Regions from separate parts of the Pseudomonas sp. TE36184 genome, predicted to be linked through region 3. Evidence: riboswitches for the same ligand, from Rfam matches in the RefSeq annotation. Region 3 holds a riboswitch; each other region holds the start of a gene.

Region 1 (5,960 bases), 690 kb from region 3:
ACAGGTGCCCACTGCAAAGGATTGAACATGACATTGACCGTCGAAACCTTTCTCGAGTTGGCCATGGCCAACCCCATCAACGCCGAGATCACCGCGCGCCTGCCGGCCCTTGGTGTGAACCAGTGCATGCTGACCGCGGGCTGTCTGTTCCAGGCTGTTTGGAATCATCAGTCGAATCTGCCTGCTGACCAGGGGGTAAAGGACTACGACATTTTTTACTTCGACCCGGACCTTTCCTGGGAGGCCGAAGACGCGGTCATTCGCGCTGCACAGCGGCTGTTCGAGGATTTGGAGGTAGAAATTGAAGTGAAGAATCAGGCGCGCGTTCACCTTTGGTATGGCCAGCGGTTTGGCCGACCGTATCCGCAGCTGCACTCCGCGCGCGCCGGGATTGATCGTTACCTGGTGGCCGGGACGTGCATCGGGCTGGATGTGGCGACGGGTGAGGTGTATGCGCCGTTTGGTTTGACTGATATGGAGCAGGGCCTGCTCAGGATCAACCCGATCAATCCTGAGCCGGAGTTGTTTGCGCAGAAGGCGCGCAGCTATCAGGCGCGGTGGCCTTGGCTGAGGATTGTCGAGGATTAGCCCAGCGCACGCGGCAGTTCGGCAGGTGCTGCGCGCTGATCCCATCGCCGCCTCGCCGGGCTCGACAGCGCCGACATTTGAACGGTGTTGCCGTTAAGCGCGCAGTCGCAGAATCTGCGCCCCGTCAAACGGGTCCGTCAGGTAGTGCGCCTGCACCCCGAAGGTGTCCTGCAGCCGCTGCGGCGTCAGCACGTCCTGCGGCTTGCCCAGCGCCACCAAACGCCCGCGGTCCAGCACGGCCAGGCGATCACAGGTCAGTGCCTGGTTGAGATCGTGCAGGGCGATCAGGGTCGTCACGGGTAACGCCTGCACGCCCTTGAGAATCGACAGTTGATGCTGGATATCCAGGTGGTTGGTCGGCTCATCCAACACCAGAATCTGTGGCCGTTGCGCCAGGGCGCGGGCGATGTGTACGCGTTGGCGCTCACCGCCGGAGAGGCTGCGCCAGGCGCGGTTGCTCAAGTGCATGGCGTCCACGTCGTGCAGCGCCTGGCGCACGATGCGATCGTCTGCCTCGGACCACGGGCTCAGCGCTGACAGCCACGGGGTGCGGCCCAATGCGACAGCGTCGAACACCCGAATGGCATCGTCGGTGTCGGCCTGTTGTTCCACCACGGCCAGACGTTGTGCCACGGTGCGGCGGGGCAGCTCGCCCAGGCGCTCGCCACCCAGGCGTACTTCGCCATGAGCGGGGGTACGCAACCCGGCCAACAGTTTGAGCAAGGTGGATTTACCCGAGCCGTTCGGGCCGACGATCCCGAGGGTTTCGCCGAGCGTCACCTCCAGGTGGATATCCCGCAGCAACTCGGCTTCCCGCACCTTGAAGCCCAGCCCGCTGCAGCTCAATACCGGCGCACTCATCGAGGGTTTCTCCGGCCGATCAGAATCAGTGCAAACACCGGCGCGCCGACCAGCGCAGTGACCACGCCGACCGGAATCACCTGGCCCTTGATCAAGGTGCGCGACAGTACATCCGCTGCAATCAGAAACAGCGCGCCGCCCAATGCGCTGGCCGGCAACAGGCGCGAGTGCCCGGTGCCGAGCAGCAGGCGCGCGGCATGGGGAATCACCAGCCCGACAAAACCGATGGAGCCGACAATCGACACCATCACCGCCGTGACCAATGCCGCGCAGCCCACCAGCACCCATTGCACGCGGCGTACCGGGATGCCGAGGGAGGCCGCCGAGTCGCGGCCGAAGGTGAACGCATCCAGCGCCCGACGATGCCACAGGCACACCGCCAACCCGGCGACCGCCACCGGCACCGCCAGCCACACCGACGGCCAACGCACGCCGCTGAGGTTGCCCAGCAGCCAGAACAGAATGCCGCGCGCCTGTTCGGAGCTGGCCGACTTGGTGATCAGGAACGCGGTGAGCGCATTGAACAGCTGCGAGCCGGCAATGCCTGCGAGGATGATCTGCCCGGTGCCGCTGGACGAACCGCTGGCCCGCGCGAGCAATACCACCAGCGCAAACGCCGCCATCGCCCCGCCGAACGCACCGACCGACAGCGAAACCAAGCCGCCGCCGACACCCATCAGCACCACCAGGACTGCGCCTGTCGACGCGCCGGCGCTGATGCCCAGCAGGTAAGGATCGGCCAGGGGATTGCGCAACAACGACTGCAAAATCACCCCGCAGGTGGCCAGCCCGGCCCCGCATGCGGCGGCGACCAGGGCGCGGGTCAGGCGGTAGTTCCACACCACGCCTTCATCGATCGGGTCCAGCACGTAGCCGGCCGCCCACAGTTTGTTGGCGAGTACCTGCAACACCACCTGCGGCGCGATGGCGGTTTCGCCGATGGCCACGCCGGCGAGCACGGCGATCAGTAGCAATGCCAGGGCGAGTAGGGTTCGTATCATTTCGGCAGGTCGTAGCCGTCGATGGCCGCAGCCAGTTGTTCAAGACCCTCGAAGGTCCGCACGCTGGCCTGCAGGGCCATGGCGTCGAGGATGATGATGCGGTTGTGTTTCACCGCGTCCATGTTGCGCGTCACCGGGTCGCTGCGCAGGAAGGCGAGCTTCTGTGCATGATCGTCGGCCGGGTAGCGGCGGCGGTCCATGCGGGCGATCACCAGCACGGTGGGGTTGGCCTTGGCGATGGTTTCCCAGCCGACGGCGGGCCATTCCTCATCGGACTGCACCACGTTGCGCAGGCCGAGCGTTTGCAGCATGAACTCGGGGACACCCTTGTGACCGGCCACGTAGGGATCGCTGGCCATCTCGGCGCTGGAAAACCACACCAGCGCACTGGCCTGCTTGAGCCCCTTGGCTTGCACGGTGGCGACGGACTTGGCCAGGCGCGCCTTGAGTTCATCGTTGAGTTGCTGGCCGCGATCCTGCACGTCGAAAATCTCCGCCAACTGGCGGATGCCCTTGTAGATCGTGTCGATGCGGAACGGCTCCAGCCGCGTGCCGTCGGCGCCCACCCGGTTGTTCTTGGCTTCGCAGTCGGAGGGCAGCAGGTAGGTGGGGATCTTCAACTCATGAAACTGCTCGCGGGTGCCCACCACGCCTTGCGGGCCGACCACCCATTCCAGTTCGGCCGCCACCAGTTGCGGGCGCTTGGCGATCACCGACTCGAAGCTCGGTTCGTTATTGGCCAGGCGTTCGATGCCGTCGTTCAGCGCCTTGAACTGTGGCAGCACGTTGTTGAACCACAGCGACGTGCCGACCACTCTATCGCCCACGCCGAGGGCATAGAGCATTTCGGTGGCGGCCTGGCCGATGGTCACGGCGCGGGCGGGCGCTTGCGCGAAGGTCAGGCTGCTGCCGCAGTTCTCCACTGTCAGCGGGTACTGAGTGGGGGCCGCTTGGGCCAGGGCACACAGGCCCAGGCCGGTGAGCAGGGCGGTAACGCGTGGCAGCATTGGGCAATCTCCTTGGAGCCGTACCTGGAACAGGGGGTGTACGGTTCGGAAACACGCCCTCGACCGCTGCGGGTGAGGCAGGCAAGGATGTCCTTCCCGGACACCCCGCCGGTTAGTGATTTTGCTGGGCCGGCAGGTCTCCTGACTGATGCGTCGTCGCCACGCTCCAGCCTTCCCGGACGGGGTCCAGTGGCAGTGGGGGAGCGGGCTCGGCATCTACAGTTGCGGGGGCAGTTCCGATTGGCGCGGTGTACCGCGCTTCGGATTCCCTATTAGTCCCGTTTGGGAACCGGCGCGGTATGGTAGTCGATCACGGCGGGGCGATATAGCCTTAGGTCGCCTGGTTACAGACGAATATCTTCAGGGCCCTGGATCAGCGCTTCAATTCGCGTCCCCGTGGCGCGCTCTTCATTGCTGAAACCATCGTAGTCGGCCAGGTTGGCGAAGCGGATACCGGTCAAGCGTTCGATCTGAATCACGCTGCGCTGGTAGGTTCTGAGCTGGCCGAACATGAGGTCGAGCTGACCCAGCTCGCGGTTTTGGTCGATCATGTAGGCGCTGGCGCAGGGCTTGCCGTCGTCGCTGAGGTAGGCGACCACTTTCCAGAACGCTTTGGGGATTTTAATGCCCCGGTAGACGCGATCGTCGTCCGCCAACACCGGGCCGGTAAACACCGTGGCCCGGGCTTTCCAGCGTTGTGTGTTATCGAGAATGTAGTCCTCGAGTTCCAGCCAGGTCTTCTGGTTGAACCCGCTCATCTGCGGTGAGCAGTTGGTGAAGTGGAAGGTGTCGGCATTGGCGATGTTGGCCGCGTCACCCCAGTTGGGGTCCTGTCGGCGCACCAGGTGACCGCGGTCCAGGCCATTGTCGGTGTAGAGCGCGTCGCCCACCTGTGCGCTGATGGGCAGGCGGCCGTCGTAGGCCCAGGCGTCGTTGCTGCGGATGATATCCACATGCTGTGCGCCATCGATATTGGCGCCCACGTAGAGTGCCAGTCGCCTCGAGCGCGACATGGTCACTGAGAAATGCGTGTAGTCCAGGCGCAGCGGCTGTACGTCAGCCAGCAGGGCTTCATCCACCGTGGGCCATGGCACCACGAAGCGGTCGAGAAACGCTTCAGCGTAGCCGCGCCGGTCCTGCAGGTCCTTGGCCGCGGTGACACGCGCAGTCGCCGCCCTGGCCTCCATGAGGCTGGGGCCGGCCGCGAGCAACGGGCGCAGATCGGCGAGCCGGGGGCGGTGCGAAAGGTCGATTTTGGTGGCGCGTGGGGGCATTGTAAGTTCCTCGCAGTCCTCGGATTAACACTACTGCAGCATAGCTTCATGACAATTTGGCCCAAGCCGCCACGGCAGGACTATTCTTGAACGGTTACCCGGACGTTCACCCCACGCCAAAATGGAGCCAGCCAATGTGTGTTCGCCAGCATCGCAACCCGATTTTCTGCCTGATCCCGCCATACATGCTCGACCAGATCGCCCGCAACGGCGATAAAGCGCAACGGGAAGTCGCGTTACGCACACGCGCCAAAGACAGCACGTTTCGTTCGTTGCGCATGGTTGCCGTACCCGCCAAAGGGGTCGCCCACATGGCCCTGCCCATGGGCGCCGAAAAACGGCGTTCGATCTACAGTGCCGAGGGCGCCGATAGCCTGCCGGGCAAGTTGATCCGTGGCGAAGGGCAGCCCGTCAGTGGTGATGTGGCGGTGGACGAGGCCTACGATGGGTTGGGCGCCACATTCGATTTTTTCGATCAGGTCTTCGACCGCAACTCCATAGACGACGCCGGTATGGCGTTGGACGCGACCGTTCATTTTGGCCAGAACTACAACAATGCATTCTGGAACTCGAGCCAGATGGTGTTTGGTGATGGCGATCAGCAACTATTCAACCGGTTCACGATAGCCCTTGATGTCATTGGCCATGAGTTGGCCCACGGTGTGACCGAAGATGAGGCCAAGCTGATGTATTTCAATCAATCCGGTGCGTTGAACGAGTCGCTGTCCGACGTGTTCGGCTCACTGATCAAGCAGTACGCGCTGCAGCAAACGGCGCAAGATGCGGATTGGTTGATCGGCAAAGGGTTGTTTACCAAGAAAATCAAAGGCACTGCGTTGCGCTCGATGAAAGCGCCGGGCACCGCGTTCGATGACAAGCTGCTGGGCAAGGACCCTCAGCCGGGGCATATGGACGATTTCGTGCAGACCTATGAGGACAACGGCGGGGTGCATATCAATTCCGGTATTCCCAACCATGCGTTCTATCAGGTAGCCACGAAGATCGGCGGGTTTGCCTGGGAGCGCGCAGGGCGTATCTGGTATGACGCGCTACGCGATGCGCGGTTGCGGCCGAACGCGGGGTTCCTGCGTTTCGCGCGCATCACCTACGACATTGCCGGTCGGCTGTACGGTGCTGGCAAGGCCGAGCACAAGGCGGTGAAGGAAGGCTGGAAAGCAGTGGGCATTAACGTCTGACAACCCGCCTGGGCGGTGAGGAACAGCCATGCA
Region 2 (5,960 bases), 5.7 Mb from region 3:
GCTTCCAGGCCGTTCTCGGCGACGTTGCTGTTGGAACCGACGCTCACATACAACTTGCTGCCGTCCTTGCTGGCCACCACGTTTTTCGTCCAGTGATGGTTGATGCTGCCCGCTGGCAGGTCGATGACCTTGCTGCTGGCGGCCTTGATCGCGGTTTCGCCGGTCTGATAGGGAAAGCGCAACAGCTTGTCCGAATCGGCCACGTACAGGTCATTGCCCACCAGCGTCATGCCGAAGGGCGAGTTGAGGTTTTCCAGGAACACGGTGCGGGTCTCCGCGACCCCGTCATGGTCAGCATCGCGCAGCAGGGTGATGCGGTTCGGGCTCGGCACACCGGCGCCGGCGCGGCCCATTACTTTTTGCATCACCCAACCCCGCAGGCCTTTGGCGTCGTCCGGCTTGGGCGGCGCGTTGGTTTCCGCCACCAGCACATCGCCATTGGGCAGTACATACAGCCAGCGCGGGTGGTCCAGGCCTTCGGCGAACGCCGCCACTTGGGTGCCGGCGGCGGCCGTGGGCTGGGTGCCCGCCGGCCAGCCGATGGCCGGGGCGATGTTCACGGTGGGGATCAGGGTCTTGTTCGGCTCCGGCAGCTGTGGTGAAGGCCCGGTGCCATCGGACACCTTCAAGGTCGAGCTTTCCCCGCAGGCGGCGAGGGTGCCCGCGAGCATGATCAGTAAGGCGAGTCTTGTTTTATGCATGGTTTTCTCCTGGATGCCTGTAAGGGTAGAGGCGCCCGATGCGGCGATGGTTCAAGTGCAAGGCCAGCTTTAATTGACGCTCCACCCCCAACCCACTAACCTTCGCCGCTTGTTCCAGGTGCTCTGTGACCCACGGGTCGACTGAGTGAAACAGGGAAGCCGGTGAGTGAGCGCACTTGTACACAGTGCTGCCGCGATTCCGGCGCTGCCCCCGCAACGGTAAATGAGTCAAGACGGTGCTGTTTGCCACTGTATCGCCCGCGATATGGGAAGGCGCGCCGTCGGCGTGCGCTCTAGCGCGCCACTCATGAGCCCGGAGACCGGCCTGGATCATCCAACAGCATCACGGTGGGCGATGCTTGGCTGTCTGTTGTTGTTTTTTCCTGCCCGCCGTTTTTTGTCCAGCCCCAACGGAGAGCTGCCATGACCGATTCCCCCGAGCGCGACGAACGCCATCTGGCGCGCATGCTGCGCAAAAAAGCCGTGATCGATGAACGCATCGCCAATTCCCCGAACGAATGCGGCTTGCTGCTGGTGCTGACCGGCAACGGCAAAGGCAAGAGTAGCTCGGCGTTTGGCATGCTGGCCCGCGCCATGGGCCACGGCATGCAGTGCGGCGTGGTGCAGTTCATCAAGGGGCGCAACAGCACCGGCGAAGAACTGTTCTTCCGCCGTTTCCCCGAGCAAGTGCGTTTCCATGTAATGGGCGAGGGCTTTACCTGGGAAACCCAGGACCGCCAGCGCGACATCGCGGCCGCCGAGGCCGCCTGGGCGGTGTCCCGCCAATTGCTGCAAGACCCGAGCATCGGCCTGGTGGTGCTGGATGAGCTGAACATCGCGCTCAAGCACGGCTACCTCGACCTCGATCAAGTCCTCAGCGACCTGCAGGCCCGCCCGCCGATGCAGCACGTGGTGGTCACCGGCCGTGGCGCCAAGCCTGAACTGATCGAAATGGGCGACACCGTCACCGACATGGGCATGCTCAAGCATGCGTTCCAGGCCGGTATCAAGGCACAGAAAGGCGTCGAACTTTGAATCAGCCCCGCCATTGCCCGGCTGTCTTGATCGCCGCACCGGCGTCCGGCCAGGGCAAAACCACGGTCACCGCCGCGCTGGCGCGCTTGCACCGCAACCTGGGGCGCAAGGTGCGTGTGTTCAAATGCGGCCCGGACTTCCTCGACCCGATGATCCACGAGCGCGCCAGCGGTGCGCCGGTGTATCAATTGGACATGTGGATGGTGGGCGAGCAGGAAAGTCGCCGCCTACTGTGGGAAGCAGCGGGGGAGGCGGACCTGATCCTGATCGAAGGCGTGATGGGGCTGTTCGACGGCACACCTTCCAGCGCCGACCTGGCGCGGCACTTCGGTGTGCCGGTGCTCGGCGTGATCGATGGCACGGCCATGGCGCAGACCTTCGGCGCCCTGGCCCTCGGCCTGGCACGCTATCAGCCGGACTTGCCGTTCGCCGGCGTGCTGGCCAACCGCGTCGGCACCCTGCGCCATGCGCAATTGCTCGAAGGCAGCCTCACCGAAGGCCTGCGCTGGTATGGCGCGTTGTCCCGCGAGACTGCTATCGAATTGCCCAGCCGCCACCTGGGCCTGGTGCAAGCCAGCGAACTGAATGACCTCGACCTGCGCCTGGACGCCGCCGCCCAAGCGTTGGGCAGCAGTTGCGAGGTTGCGTTGCCGCCGCCGGTCACCTTTGCCGCACCGCCGGTAACCCGCGCCGAACCGTTGCTGGCTGGCGTGCGGATCGCCGTCGCGCGTGACGAAGCCTTCGCCTTCACTTACGGTGCCAGCCTCGATCTGCTGCGGGCGATGGGCGCCGAGTTGAGCTTCTTCTCGCCGATCCATGATCGCCAATTGCCAGACGCCGACAGCCTCTATCTGCCCGGTGGTTACCCGGAATTGCATCACCAGGCGCTGTCGCAAAACACCGCGATGCTGGAGGCGATCCGTGCCCATCACGCTGCCGGCAAACCGCTGCTCGCCGAGTGTGGCGGCATGCTCTATCTGCTGGACTCGCTCACCGATGTCGACGGCCTCCGCGCCGGACTGGTCGGCCTGCTGCAGGGCGCTGCGGTGATGCAAAAGAAGCTCGCGGCGCTGGCTCTGCAAAGCGTCGAATTGCCCGAGGGCGTGTTGCGTGGGCACACCTATCACCACTCGCTGACCAGCACCGACTGGGTGCCCATTGCCCGTGGCGTGAGCCCCAATGGCGGGCGCGGGGCCGAGGCGGTGTATCGACAGGGGCGGCTGACCGCTTCCTACGTTCACTTTTACTTCCCCTCCAACCCCCGGGCCGTGGCCGCGCTGTTTGCGCCCGAGCGAGTCGCACCGCACGCTGCGCCACAGCACGAATCCACGGTGGAAGCGGGCTTGCCCGCGATAGGCTCATGACCGACAACGCTTTCCCCCAGGCCGAGCGCGACGCCGTCTACCGTGCCATCGCCGAACGCCGCGACATGCGTCACTTCAGCGGCGGTGACGTGGCTCCCGAACTGCTGCAGCGCTTGCTCCAGGCCGCACACCAGGCGCCGAGCGTCGGCTTGATGCAGCCGTGGCGTTTTATCCGCATCAGCGATCGCCCATTGCGTGGGCGGATTCAACAGTTGGTGGAGGAGGAACGCATACGCACCGCCGAGGCCTTGGGCGAGCGTTCCGATACGTTCATGAAGCTCAAGGTCGAAGGCATCCACGACTGCGCCGAAGTGCTGGTGGCGGCGCTGATGGATGAGCGTGAGCGACATATCTTCGGCCGCCGTACCTTGCCGGAAATGGACATGGCCTCGCTGTCCTGCGCGATCCAGAATCTGTGGCTGGCCGCGCGGGTCGAAGGCCTGGGCATGGGCTGGGTGTCGTTGTTCGAACCGCAGGCCCTGGCCGACCTGCTGGGCTTGCCGCCCGGCGCGAAACCCTTGGCGGTGTTGTGCCTGGGGCCGGTCGAAGCGTTCTATCCGGCACCGATGTTGCAGCTCGAAGGTTGGGCCGAACCGCGCCCGCTGAGTGACATGTTGTATGAGAATACCTGGGGAGTGCGTCAATGAGTGTGGCCTTGCTGTGTGTCGCTGCGGTGGCGCTGGATGCGCTGCTGGGCGAACCCAGGCGCTGGCATCCGCTGGTGGCGTTCGGCAACTTCGCCGCGCGCATCGAGCAGCGTTTCAACAGCGGTGGCCGTGGCTGGCGTAGCCACGGCGTGACCGCCTGGTTTATTGCGGTGGTGCCGTTGACGCTGTTGGCCACCGCGTTGTCGTGGGCGCCTTACATCGGCTGGGTGCTGGAGATCCTCGCGTTGTACTGTGCCCTCGGCATGCGCAGTCTCGGCGAGCACGTGATCCCGGTGGCCCAGGCCCTGCGCGGCGATGACCTGGACGAAGCCCGGCGGCGCGTGAGTTACCTGGTGAGTCGCCAGACCAGTGAACTGGATCGCACTGAAGTCGCTCGCGCCGCCACCGAATCGGTGCTGGAAAACGGCAGCGACGCGGTGTTTGCCGCACTGTTCTGGTTTGTCGTTGCGGGTGTGCCGGGCGTGGTGCTGTACCGCTTGAGCAACACCCTCGACGCCATGTGGGGCTATCGCAACGAACGCTTCGAGCGTTTCGGATGGGCGGCGGCCAGGATCGACGATGTACTGAACTATATTCCGGCACGCCTGGTGGCGTTGACCTACGCCGTACTCGGTAAAACCAGGCTGGCCATCAAATGCTGGCGCCGTCAGGGCCCGACCTGGGACAGCCCCAACGCCGGTCCGGTGATGGCGGCGGGGGCAGGTGCCTTGGGCGTCGAGTTGGGCGGTGCCGCGATCTATCACGGTGAGCTGCACCAGCGTCCGCCACTGGGCGAAGGCCCGGCGGCGGATGCGGACGCCATCGACCGCGGCTGGCAACTGGTGCAGCGCGGCGTATGGTTGTGGCTGCTGATCCTATGCGTCGGGGGGCAATTGTATGCTTGAGCACGGTGGCCGGCTGCGTAAGGCGGCGATTGAATATGGGATTGCCGAGGCCGAATGGCTCGACCTGTCCAGCGGCCTGGCGCCCTGGCCGTGGCCGGTCCCCGAGATTCCGTTGCGCGCCTGGGCGCGTCTGCCGGAAACCGACGACGGTCTGGAGCAAGCCGCCAGCGAATACTACGGCACCGCGCATTTATTGCCGGTGCCGGGTTCCCAGGCGGCGATCCAACTGCTGCCGCGCTTGCGCCGGGGCGGCAAGGTTGGCGTGCTGTCACCTTGCTATGCCGAGCACGCCGAGGCCTGGCGTCGCGCCGGCTACGTGGTGCGCGAAGTGCAGGAGCAGGAGGTCGACTTCTTTCTCGACAGCCTGGACGTGCTGGTGGTGGTCAACCCGAATAACCCCACGGGCCTGAGCCTGACCCCGCAACGGCTGCTCGACTGGCATGCGCGGCTGGCCCAGCGCGGCGGTTGGCTGGTGGTGGACGAAGCGTTCATGGACGTCACGCCGCACCTGAGCCTGGCCGGCCAGGCCCATCAGGTCGGCCTGATCGTGCTGCGTTCGTTCGGCAAGTTCTTCGGCCTGGCCGGTGTGCGCCTGGGGTTTGTGCTGGCGGAGCGCAAGTTGCTCAAACTGTTGGCCGAACAGGTCGGGCCGTGGGCGGTCAGCGGGCCGACGCGGGTGATCGGCCAAGCGTGTCTGCGCGATACCGCCGGGCACACCCGGCAACGCAACCGTTGCCTGGAAGCCGGCCAGCGCTTGTTCGATTTGCTCGAGCGCCAAGGTTTCCAACCCCAGGGCGGCTGCGCCCTGTTTCAATGGCTGATCACCCCTCACGCCGAACGCATGCACAACTTCATGGCCCAGCGCGGCATTCTGCTGCGCCTGTTTGTCCACGACAGCAGCCTGCGTTTCGGCCTGCCCGACACCGACGCCGATTGGCAGCGCCTGGAACAGGCCCTGATCGCCTACAAGGACGCGGTATGAGTACGCTGATGGTGCAAGGCACGACGTCCGATGCCGGTAAAAGCACCCTGGTCACCGCCTTGTGCCGCTGGCTGGTGCGCCAGGGCGTGGCGGTGGTGCCGTTCAAGCCGCAGAACATGGCGCTCAACAGCGCGGTGACGGCCGAAGGCGGCGAAATCGGCCGCGCCCAGGCGGTGCAGGCGCAGGCCGCCAACCTGGCGCCGCACACCGACATGAACCCGGTGCTGCTCAAACCCAACAGTGACACCGGCGCCCAAGTGATCATCCATGGCCGCGCCGTGACCAGCATGAACGCAGTGGCCTATCACGACTACAAAGCCATCGCG
Region 3 (5,960 bases):
TCCCTCCCACATTTTTTTGTGTTTGTTTAGTTAAGTCAGTGTTTTATGTTTGTTTTTTGATGTTTTTGATTAGGGGCGGTACAGGTGTGCATGCCCGGCCCGATACAGCGACGACGCGCTGAAACTGTCACTGGCCAGCACCCGACCCACCACAATCAGCGCTGTGCGCCTGAAGCCTTTGGCCGCGACTTTTTCGGCAATGTCCGCCAAGGTGCCGACAGCCCAATCCTGATCCGGCCAGGTCGCGCGGTGTACCACGGCAATCGGGCAATCCGCGCCATAGTGCGGCAGCAGTTCGGCGACGATCTTCTCCAGGTGATTGACCCCCAGATGAATCGCCATGGTCGTGCCGTGGCGGGCCAGGCTGTCGAAGTCTTCACCGGCGGGCATGCGGGTTTTATCGGCGTAGCGGGTGAGAATCACGCTCTGGGCGATGTCCGGCAGGGTCAGTTCAGTCTCCAGCAGCGCCGCGCAGGCGGCCACGGCGGTGACGCCGGGAATGATCTGGAACGCAATGCCCAACTCGCGCAACAGGCGGATCTGTTCGCCAATTGCGCCGTACAGGCTTGGATCGCCGGAGTGGACTCGCGCCACATCCTGGCCCTTGGCATCGGCGGCCTTGATCAGCTCGATGATCTGTTCCAGGTGCAGTTCGGCGCTGTTGACCACCTGTTCGGCCTGATGCCCCTCCAGTACCGCCGCCGGCACCAGCGACCCTGCATAGATGATCACCGGGCAACTGCGGATCAGCCGCTGGCCTTTGACGGTGATCAATTCCGGGTCGCCGGGGCCGGCGCCGATGAAGTAGACGGTCATGGAGAAATCCTGTGAAAAAACGCGCGAGCATGAGGAACGCTCATGATCGGAAGCGGCGATTATCGCGGTTTCAGTCGACGCAGGCCAATGCCAAGGTGGCCCGGGCGGATTTTTTGCGCGGGACCAACAGGCGCGCAGGGGCGCCGCCGAGTTGTTCGGCCAGGGCCAGGGCGGCGCTTTCGGCGATGCCGTAACAACCGGTATGGGCAAAGGCGACGGCGGACCTGTGGCTCAGACGGTCGTCATACATCGCCAGGTGCGCCGCGCTGAAGCAGTGCAGCGGCAGGTTCAGCCATTGGGCCAGGGCCAGCAAGCCCGGTTCATCCTGCTTGCGATCAAGGCTGGCCAGGGCGGTGATGCGATGGCGCTCGATACCGCCCTCGGCGAGGGCGGCGTTCAGCAGGTCCAGCAGGGCTTGAAACTCGCAGCCGCGCTGGCAGCCCAGGCCGACCACGAGGGTCATGCGGTGTATCGATCGTCGCGGTTGCGGCGAAACAACCAGGCGCTGATCAGCCCCAACGCCAACCAGAACGCGATGTTGGTCAGTTGCGAGGCGATCTTGAACTGTGCTTCCAGAGCCTCAGGGGCCAGCATCGAATGCACTTCAGGTTGCGGAGCGCCAATCACATGAGGCACCACGAGGATTGCCGCGCCCAGCGCTTTGAGCAGCCAGTTGCCACCGAATACCAGCAGCGCGATACCGGCCGCGGTTGAGGCCGCCGTGCCGATCCACCAGATCTGCCGTTGTGCCAGGTCGGCGGCGGCAGTGCCCGGCAATTCCGGCGGCAGGCCCAGGGTTGGCGCCAGGACGAAGGTCGCGTAACCGGCCAGGCCCCACAGCAGGCCTTGAGCCGTGCGAGTCGGCGCGCGCAGGGTGTAGAGCCCGGCGAGCATCAAGGCGAAACCGACCGCCACCACCAGATTGCCGCCGGTGGTCGACAGCACGCGCTGCCAGCCGTCTTCCGGCTCCCAGGCTTCGGCGTCATGGGCGTGTGCAGCGGTGCCGGCGGCGTGCTCGTGTACCACTTGCGTCGCGGCCGGGGCTTTTTCAAAGGTTTCCGCCTGCATGATTAGCGGGGCGACCCAGAAACTTTGCAGCAAGGTCAACAACAGGGCGGCCAGCAGCCCACTGAAACCTGCGGTTTGCGCAATACGCTTGATCATGTCGGCAGGTCTCAATGGCACGGGAACGCGGCGCTGTGGCGGGTATCGTGGGCGGCGTTGTGTACCGCTTCGATATGCGAGAACCCGGCGAAATACACCAGGCACGCGCCGAGGATCGAAGCGCCGATGGCGGCGCCCAGGCGTTGGCTCAGGGTGGCGGTGCTGCTGGTGCTAGACGAGGTGCTGCTGATGATCGACATGGCGCGTCCCTTCAGGGGTTCAGGGTGACACGAGCGCATGCAAAACCCGCGAGCCAGGCACGCAGGGTTCAAACAGCGCCCGCCCACCGCGGGTTTGTTAGATGATTTTTTTCGGGCCGGTCTCCGGGCTTGCGAGGGGGCTCTTGAACTGAGTCCTGAAAGCATCGCCTTCCCATGCACAAAGCACAGTGGCCGTGACGCTTCGCTCGCTTACCGTTGCGGGGGCAGCACCGGACTGGTCATATCGCTATGACGCACCGGTTTCCCGTTTCACCCTGTGAAGGGCACCCGAAACAAGGTGTGTAGGAAAGCATGCAGGGCGACGGTAGTCAAATTGACTGAGCCCCTGTAGCCTTGCACCCTCGAGGTTCTTCGGCCCAGGCCGAAGCTAAGAAGGGAACGCGGTTCAAGCCGCGGCTGCCCCCGCAACTGTGAAGGGTTTATCTGACTGCCACGCCACTGCCATCAAGGCGGGAAGGCGCAGCCAGCGCCGGTCGCAAGACCCGCAAGCCCCAAGCCAGGAGACCTGCCTCGCAACCGATTTTTCAATTCAACCGGGCGGGGTGATCCGGTGACGAAATCTGCTGCTGCGCGTCGCGCAGGGCCTATCGTCCCGTATGCCCGCCCCCAAGGGCATCCGATGAAAACACTGGCCAAACTCCCCGTCACCATCGTTACCGGCTTTCTCGGCTCGGGCAAAACCACCTTGCTGCGCCATATGCTCGATAACGCCCAGGGCCGTCGCATCGCGGTGATCGTCAACGAGTTCGGCGAGCTGGGCATCGACGGTGAAATCCTCAAGCAGTGCTCCATCGGCTGCACCGAGGAAGAAGCCAACGGCCGCGTGTATGAACTGGCCAACGGCTGCCTGTGCTGCACCGTGCAGGAAGAGTTCTTCCCGGTGATGCGCGAACTGGTTGCCCGTCGCGGCGACCTTGACCATATCCTCATCGAAACCTCCGGCCTGGCCCTGCCAAAACCTTTGGTCCAGGCGTTCCAGTGGCCGGAAATCCGCAACGCCTGCACGGTCGATGCGGTGATCACCGTGGTCGACAGCCCCGCCGTGGCGGCCGGTACCTTCGCCGCCTTCCCGGATCAGGTCGACGCCCAGCGCAAACTCGACCCGAACCTGGACCACGAATCACCGCTGCATGAACTGTTCGCCGACCAACTGGCCAGCGCCGACCTGGTGATCCTCAACAAGTGCGACCTGATCAGCCCCGACGACCTGGCCCGCGTGCGCCTGGAAGTCGCCGAAGAGTTGCCGCCGGCGGTGAAGATCATCGAAGCCAGCAGCGGTCGGGTACCGCTGGACGTGCTGATCGGCCTGGGCGCCGGCTCCGAAGAGCACATCGACGGTCGCCATAGCCATCACGATCATCATCACGAAGGCGAAGACGATCATGATCACGATGCGTTCGACTCCATTTCCATCGACTTGCCCCAGTCCGACGAAGCCCTGCTGCTCGACGCCCTGAGCCAATTGGTGGTGCAGCACGGCATCCTGCGCGTCAAAGGCTTCGCGGCGATCCCGAACAAGCCGATGCGCCTGCTGATCCAGGGCGTGGGCACGCGCTTCGACAAACACTTCGACCGCGCCTGGAGCGCCGACGAAGCGCGCATCACGCGCCTGGTGCTGATCGGCCAGGACCTCGACGCGGCGGGCCTCGAAGCGCAATTGCGCGCCGCCCTCAGCGTTTAACCCATGCACCTGCTCAGGACCCAGCCCGGCGGTTTCGTCGCGGACGACAACATTGCCGACCTTGGGCAAACCCCCGCCGAGCTGGTGATCCTGTGCAGCGGCGACTCCAGCCTGGCGCTGCTGGCCGAAGCGGCCCAGCAGTTGCCCGGGGATTACCCGAGCCTGCGCCTGGCCAACCCGATGCAGGTGCAGAACCATGCATCGGTGGACCTGTACGTCGATGAAGTGCTGCGCCACGCCAAGGTCATCCTGATTTCCCTGCACGGCGGCATCGGCTATTGGCGTTACGGCGTCGAGCGCCTGGTGGCGTTGGCCGAGCGCGGGGTCACGCTGATCCTGGTGCCGGGGGATGACCGCCCCGACCCGGAACTCAGCGGCCTCAGCACCGTGGATGCCGCCGCGCGTGACCGCCTGTGGCAGTTCCTGCGCCAGGGCGGCCTGGGTAATGCGCTGGATTTTTATCGCTGCCTGGCCAGCGCCTACCTGGGCCGCGACTATGCCTGGGCCGAGCCGCAAACCCTGGCGCGCAGCGCGATTTATCACCCGCGTAAGGCCAATGCGTGCCTCAACGACTGGCAGTTGGATTGGAATCCTGAGTGCCCGGTGGCGGCGGTGCTGTTCTACCGCTCCCATCTGCAAGCGGCCAATACCGGTTTTATCGATGTGTTCTGCCAGCGTCTGCAGGCGGCGGGCCTGAATCCGTTGCCGATGGCAGTGGCCAGTCTGAAGGAGCCCGGCTGCCTGACGGTGGTCGAGGACTGGCTGGATGAGGTCGGGGCGGCGGTGATTCTCAACACCACCGGCTTTGCCCAGTCCAGCCCCGAAGCGCCGCATTTGCGCCCGTTTCGCCGCAATATCCCGGTGATCCAGGCGATTTGCGCCCAGGACAACCAACCCGCCTGGCAGGCCAGCGAACAAGGCCTCGGCCCGCGCGACCTGGCGATGCACATTGCCTTGCCGGAACTGGACGGGCGCATCATCAGCCGACCGATCAGCTTCAAGGACCTGGCCTGGCGCAGTGAGCGCAGCCAGTCGGACGTGGTGTGCTACCGCGCAGCGCCGGAGCGCATGGACTTTGTCGCTGAACTGGCGCGCCGTTGGGTCGAACTGGCGCGGGTGCCGAATGCCGACAAGCGCATCGCCCTGATCCTGGCCAACTACCCGACGCGCGACGGCCGCATCGGCAACGGTGTCGGCCTGGACACGCCGGCGGCGGCGCTGAATATCCTGCGGGCCTTGCAGGCCGAGGGTTATCCGCTGCCCGAAATCCTGCCGGAAAGCGGCACCGCGCTGATCCACGAACTGCTCGGTGGCGTCACCAACGACCTGGACAACCTCGACCTGCGCCCGTGCCACCAAAGCCTGGGCCTGGACGACTACGAGGCGATGTTCAAGCGCCTGCCCGAAGCCAACCGCCAGGCGGTGCTGGAACGCTGGGGCACGCCGCACAACGACCCGATGTGCCGCGACGGCCGCCTGATGATCGCCGGCCTGCGCCTGGGCTTGACGTTTATCGGCATCCAGCCGGCCCGCGGTTATCAGGTGGACGCCAGCGCGGTGTACCACGACCCGGACCTGGTGCCGCCTCACGCTTACCTGGCGTTCTATTTCTGGTTGCGCCACACCTACGGCGCTCACGGCGTGATCCACGTCGGCAAGCACGGCAACCTGGAATGGCTGCCGGGCAAGGGCGTAGGGCTGTCGGAAAATTGCTGGCCCGACGCGCTGCTCGGGCCGCTGCCGAATATCTACCCGTTTATCGTCAACGACCCGGGCGAGGGCGCCCAGGCCAAGCGGCGCACCCAGGCGGTGATCATCGATCACTTGATGCCGCCGCTGACCCGTGCCGAAACCTACGGGCCGCTGCGCGACCTGGAGCTGTTGGCGGACGAATACTACGAAGCGCAATTGCTCGACCCGCGCCGCGCCCGCGAGCTGCAAAAGGACATCCTCAAGCTGGTGCGCGAAACCCGTATCGACCAGGAGCTTGAGCTGGACAGCGAGGCCGACGCGGCGATCTGGCTGCCGCGCCTGGATACCTACCTGTGTGACCTGAAGGAATCGCAGATCCGCGACGG

The links. Region 3 has a riboswitch for cobalamin ahead of cobW (cobalamin biosynthesis protein CobW). Riboswitches for the same ligand answer to the same signal wherever they lie in the genome.
Region 1: another riboswitch for cobalamin. It lies ahead of ACVWZP_RS00040 (ABC transporter substrate-binding protein); the one in region 3 lies ahead of cobW (cobalamin biosynthesis protein CobW).
Region 2: another riboswitch for cobalamin. It lies ahead of cobO (cob(I)yrinic acid a,c-diamide adenosyltransferase); the one in region 3 lies ahead of cobW (cobalamin biosynthesis protein CobW).

What each region holds. Positions count from the first base shown of each region.
Region 1 is NZ_JBSSCU010000001.1:5,146-11,105, forward strand. Features, by position in the region: gene ACVWZP_RS00025 (nucleotidyltransferase family protein) at 28-588, shown strand; gene ACVWZP_RS00030 (ABC transporter ATP-binding protein) at 682-1,449, opposite strand; gene ACVWZP_RS00035 (FecCD family ABC transporter permease) at 1,446-2,450, opposite strand; gene ACVWZP_RS00040 (ABC transporter substrate-binding protein) at 2,447-3,457, opposite strand; cobalamin riboswitch at 3,572-3,766, opposite strand; gene ACVWZP_RS00045 (DNA/RNA non-specific endonuclease) at 3,802-4,731, opposite strand; gene ACVWZP_RS00050 (M4 family metallopeptidase) at 4,866-5,927, shown strand; gene ACVWZP_RS00055 (protealysin inhibitor emfourin) at 5,956-5,960, shown strand, end outside.
Region 2 is NZ_JBSSCU010000001.1:6,402,035-6,407,994, forward strand. Features, by position in the region: gene ACVWZP_RS29085 (PQQ-dependent sugar dehydrogenase) at 1-701, opposite strand, end outside; cobalamin riboswitch at 801-1,044, shown strand; gene cobO (cob(I)yrinic acid a,c-diamide adenosyltransferase) at 1,125-1,736, shown strand; gene ACVWZP_RS29095 (cobyrinate a,c-diamide synthase) at 1,733-3,100, shown strand; gene bluB (5,6-dimethylbenzimidazole synthase) at 3,097-3,747, shown strand; gene cbiB (adenosylcobinamide-phosphate synthase CbiB) at 3,744-4,652, shown strand; gene cobD (threonine-phosphate decarboxylase CobD) at 4,645-5,634, shown strand; gene ACVWZP_RS29115 (cobyric acid synthase) at 5,631-5,960, shown strand, end outside.
Region 3 is NZ_JBSSCU010000001.1:691,208-697,167, forward strand. Features, by position in the region: gene cobM (precorrin-4 C(11)-methyltransferase) at 70-816, opposite strand; gene ACVWZP_RS03220 (cobalamin biosynthesis protein) at 887-1,279, opposite strand; gene ACVWZP_RS03225 (CbtA family protein) at 1,276-1,980, opposite strand; gene ACVWZP_RS03230 (CbtB domain-containing protein) at 1,992-2,180, opposite strand; cobalamin riboswitch at 2,278-2,487, opposite strand; cobalamin riboswitch at 2,529-2,728, shown strand; gene cobW (cobalamin biosynthesis protein CobW) at 2,821-3,882, shown strand; gene cobN (cobaltochelatase subunit CobN) at 3,886-5,960, shown strand, end outside.